2 regions of the Labrenzia sp. R5_0 genome follow, and region 1 is predicted to be linked to the other one. Evidence: riboswitches for the same ligand, from Rfam matches in the RefSeq annotation. Region 1 holds a riboswitch; the other holds the start of a gene.

The links. Region 1 has a riboswitch for cobalamin ahead of J7447_RS10260 (energy-coupling factor ABC transporter permease). Riboswitches for the same ligand answer to the same signal wherever they lie in the genome.
Region 2: linked by a shared signal. The riboswitch ahead of J7447_RS09390 (hypothetical protein) and the one ahead of J7447_RS10260 (energy-coupling factor ABC transporter permease) in region 1 are both predicted to bind cobalamin.

The regions. Positions count from the first base shown of each region.
Region 1 covers NZ_JAGHRK010000002.1:304,673-307,058, reverse strand. Annotated here, with positions in the region: gene aroQ (gamma subclass chorismate mutase AroQ) at 1-113, opposite strand, end outside; gene J7447_RS10265 (hypothetical protein) at 164-397, opposite strand; cobalamin riboswitch at 722-933, shown strand; gene J7447_RS10260 (energy-coupling factor ABC transporter permease) at 987-1,664, shown strand; gene J7447_RS10255 (YHS domain-containing (seleno)protein) at 1,755-2,240, opposite strand.
Region 2 covers NZ_JAGHRK010000002.1:121,424-123,809, forward strand. Annotated here, with positions in the region: gene J7447_RS09380 (ABC transporter ATP-binding protein) at 1-471, opposite strand, end outside; gene J7447_RS09385 (DUF1636 family protein) at 468-932, opposite strand; gene J7447_RS09390 (hypothetical protein) at 862-1,140, opposite strand; cobalamin riboswitch at 1,247-1,460, opposite strand; gene J7447_RS09395 (S9 family peptidase) at 1,604-2,386, shown strand, end outside.

The sequences.
Region 1 (2,386 bases):
GACAGACGTTCGTTGATGGCGCCGAACAGCTTGTCAGGTGCCGCCCAGCCAGGAGTGACGGTGGCAGCAAGGAGAGATACCGCGAGAGCGGTCTGGGGAATCGATTTCAACATGGCCGAAGACTTTCACAGGTCACCGCCTGCGGCAAGTCTTTGGTTGTGGTCTACTTCTTTTCAACCGAGCGGCTGATCTCGGTGATCACGCCGAATGCGACGGCGGCCATGATCTTCAATAGTCCGCTGTCGAGCGCCTGTTCGCGTGTCAGATTGCCAAGGAAAAAACCCGGTCTTGGTTCAGTGACTGCACCAAGAGTAACGCCGGCCAGAAGTGCCAGCTGAATGCAGCCAAGGAAAAAGACGACACCAGCGATAAGCGTTCCCAATTTGGTAAAGGGCATTGCAAACTCTCATGATGTGCTTTGTATGCGAGTGAGGTTATCTTTCGTTAGGGTTTCTGCAAGTAAAAATCACAATTACCCTAAATACAGAAAAGTTTAATAAACAATGGTTTTGATTTTCATCTTTGATTGGGTGCTTCAAATGTCATGTTTTTCAGGTGGCTGACGCAATTCCCTGAAGAAGTATTTTGAGATCTGAAGCTTGTTGGTAGTGCTAATTCGGCTGATTTCGGTGGTGGTCTTCAGAAGGCAAAATTTCGGTGCAATGTCGCATTCAGACCGAATATGGCGAAAATTCGCTTGCAGAATATCGCCAATCCTTGCAAATCTAGACGATGCGATGGTTTCGCCCGAACAAGCGTAAGGGCGGATGAAATGGGAACACGGTGAGGCGTACCCAACAGGGACCAATACCGTGGCTGCCCCCGCAACTGTATGCGACGAGCAAAGCCCTTCAAGCCACTGGAGCGATCCGGGAAGGCGGGCAGCGCAGAGACTCGCGAGCCAGGAAACCTGCCATCCAGCGGTCCCATCGGGGCCGGTTCACACCATCTGCTCGCGCACGGAGGGTGCGCAAAGGAGAAATGACATGCATATCGAACCGGGCATCGTCGACGGTGCCAAAATCGTACTCAGCTACGGCACCGCGGCTGCTTCCTTCGGCCTTCTGGGCAAAATGGCTCTCGACACGATCCGCAAAAGCGGCGTTCTCAGCCTTGCCGTCCGCTCCGTCATCACGACGGTTGCCGTGTTCTGCTTCTTCGAAATCCTGCCGCATTACCCGGTCGGTGTTTCCGAAGTGCACTTTATCCTGGGCTCCACCCTGTTCCTGATGTTCGGCGCTGGTCCGGCAGCAATCGGTCTTGCTGCAGGCCTTCTGCTCCAGGGGACGCTGGTTGCTCCTTTCGACCTGCCGCAGTACGGCATCAACGTCACCACGCTGCTTGTGCCGCTGTGGGCTGTCAGCATGCTGGCAAACCGCATCATTCCGGAAAAGACCGCCTATGTTGATGTTTCCTACGTTCAGGCACTGGCTCTTTCCACCACGTTCCAGGCCGGTATCGTTGGCTGGGTTGCTTTCTGGGCATTCTACGGCCAGGGCTTCGGTGCCGAGAACATGGCTTCCGTCGGTTCCTTCGGTTTTGCCTATATGCTGGTGATCCTGGGCGAGCCGCTGGCTGATCTGGCTGTTCTGGCCGCTGCCAAGACACTGGCACCGCTGACCCGGAACCTTGCTTTCGAAAATCGGCTGCACAACGCGGCTTAAGTCTTCGGGCTTTTGCCGAAATCAAGTCACGAAGGGCGGCCCTGGGGCCGCCCTTTTTGTTTGTCGTTCCGACGCCTTGGCAACGAACAATCAGAGCTTCGTTGCCTCGGTGGAGCGGATCTTCTTCCAGTTGGCTTCCGCCTTGGCGATTGTACCGGACTGGTCTTTCTGGAACTCGCGGAAGATGGCCTCGTTCAGGAACAGATAAAGCTTGCCGTCCACAACAGCCGCGAACTGCGGATCGCCGTCGAACTTCTTGCCGACTGAAACACCGAAGGTGCAGAAGCCGCCGTTTTGCGGCAGGTACTGATCCGGATGCGCGGTGAAGGCATCCATGGCTTCCTGGGATGCGAAGTAATAGGCAACACCGTCGTGGACGGCCGTATATTGCGCGGTTCCGTCAATCCGGTTGCCCAGGCTGACAAAGGCCACGGGATCGACACCATGAAGACCGAGCGGGCTGCCGGCGGCCGTCAGGCCACTGGAGGTGTTGTATTCGTCCGCGGCCATTGCCGGGGCAGAGAGAGCGGCAAGAGACAGCAGCGTTGCGGCAATGGCGGATTTCATCAAGGACATGTTCTACTCCTGAAAGGGTATGAAGGTTGAAGGCCGGATTTGCTCCGGTGCCTCTACCTTGCGTCCGAAGCTCAGGCGTCTCCATGTTCGCAAGTTCCCGAGGATTTGCAGATCGTCCGGATTGCAGTTCAAAAAAAGACACCGGC
Region 2 (2,386 bases), 180 kb from region 1:
CAGCGCCCGGGCCACCATCACCCGTTGCCTTTCCCCCCCGGACAATGTGCCGAAGGCTCTTTTTGCATAGGACAGCAGATCCATTTTCCCGAGACAGTCATCGACGATCTCGGCGTCCCGCTTGCCTGCGCCGGCAATACCGGTTGCATGGGGACGCCGACCGAGTGTGACGATCTCGCGCACGGACAAGGCAAAGTCGGTCGGCTGCTCCTGAAGCACGGCGGCGATCGTTTTGGCGGCCTCCCTGGCACTGATGTGCCAGAGATCCGTGCCATCCAGAAGGATTTCGCCCGTTTTCGGTTTCAGGAAGCGATAGAGCAGCCGCAACAGGGTGGATTTGCCGGCACCATTGGCGCCGGCAATTCCAAGAACCTCACCGGCAGGCAGACCGAAGCTGAGCGGATGCAGAATGGTTTTGCCCTGCCCCGTCTTCCAGCTGACCTCCCGGACAAACAGATCGACCCCTGTCATGAGAACGCCGTCCCGTCTGCTTCTGAAACGATCATCGCTGCCGGAAGCCGGCCTTGCGATGCGCTCCAGCGCTTGCCGTGGCTTTCCTCGGTCACCTCGCATCCATTTTCAATCTGGCGATACCGATTGGCGTAGTCGACCAGGTCGTCGATGTCCGTATCGTCCTCAATGTCCCCAAAGAGGTAGATCGCCTTGTCGGTGGCCTTGAATGCCAGCGTGCACGGTCTCGAACAGCTCTCCATGTCGGCTGTTCCACTGATTTCGAATTCGTCTCCAACGACAGGCACTGCCTGTGCCATTGCACTTTTCAGCTTGCAGATCAGCCTATATCCGGGATGGCAAGTCTGCCCATTGTGACGACAGGTCGTGCAGACAAATATCTTATGCGGATCATTGCTCATGACGCGCCTCCACGGCTTCTGCCAGCGAACCGACAGGAGGCTGCGGAAAAGCAAAGGCATTGCTTTCCTCGTTGCACTGGGCACGGCCGGATCGGGTACGTTTGGCACAATCATCATGTAATGTTATTACATTACCCATGTTCTTGCTGACAACAGATTTTTGCAGCCCATCGGGAACCATCGCGCGTGCTGCGCGCGTCGCCAGCGGATCAGCCTCGGTCAGGAGGTTGGCAAGTCTTGAGAATTCAGCAGAAAATTTCCGGTTCATATCGCCCTCCGCGATTTCGCGGGGCAGTTAGGAACCGAATGTGCAACTTTGCCGGCAGGTGCCGATTGGCCATGTCACTCACTCCTCCGGGGCACCCCGCCCGGGTTAAGGTTTAAGGTGAAATGGCAGGTCTCCTGACTTGCGGGTCATTGCTTGCCTGATCCTTCCCGGGGTTTCCCCAGTGGCGCTTTCAGGTTTGCTCGCCGCTCACAGTTGCGGGGGCAGTCACGGATTTGCAGCCTTTCGGGCTTGTCGCACCGTGTTCCCTTTTAATCCCGGTCCGGAGTTCGGAGTCGGGAACCATCTCTTCCTAAGTGCGCGAACGCCTGAAAAATGTCAAAGACTTTTGCGGGTCGCTGCTCTTGTCTGAAAGCACGACAGGATTGCCTGGAAGCGGAAACACCCAGCCGCCTCGGCAGGATTGACCCTTGCCTTCAAGGCTCAAAAATCTTACCTCCGATCCATGAAACAGGATGCCCTTCCCCCGCGCGCCGCAGCGCGCCCCCTCACCCTTGAGACCCACGGCATTACCCGCCAGGACGACTTCGCCTGGCTGAGGGCGGACAACTGGCAGGAGGTCATGAAGGACCCGTCCGTGCTGGATGCCGACATCCGCAGCTATCTGGAAGCGGAAAATGCCTATCACGAAGCGCAGATGGCACCGACGAAGGCTCTGCAGGAGAAGCTTTTTGCGGAGATGCGCGGCCGCATCAAGGAAGACGACAGCTCGGTTCCTGCGCCCGACGGGCCCTTCGCTTACGGCCTCAAGTATGAAACCGGCGGCCAGCAACCGGTTTTCTTTCGCACCCCGCGTGACGGTGGCGCGGAAACGGTTCTTCTCCATGGCGACAAGGAAGCCGAAGGAACGGCATATTTCCGGATCGGCGGCGTCAGCCAGTCGACGGATCACAAGCTCATCGCCTGGGCCTATGACGACAAGGGCTCGGAATATTATTCACTGAAGCTGCGCGACGCCCAGTCTGCCAAGGATTTCGACTACGCCATCGAGGACACGGGCGGCGGCGGCGTCTTCTCGGAAGACAGCCGCTATGTGTTCTACGTTCGCCTCGACGCCAACCACCGGCCCTCGAAACTCTTCCGTCACGAAGTCGGTTCCGACCCGGCGAGCGACGTTCTCGTCTACGAGGAAAAGGATGCCGGCTTCTTCATGGGCGTCGGCAAGACCCAGTCCGGCGACACCATCGTCATCGACATTCATGATCACGAGACGTCCGAAGTCTGGATG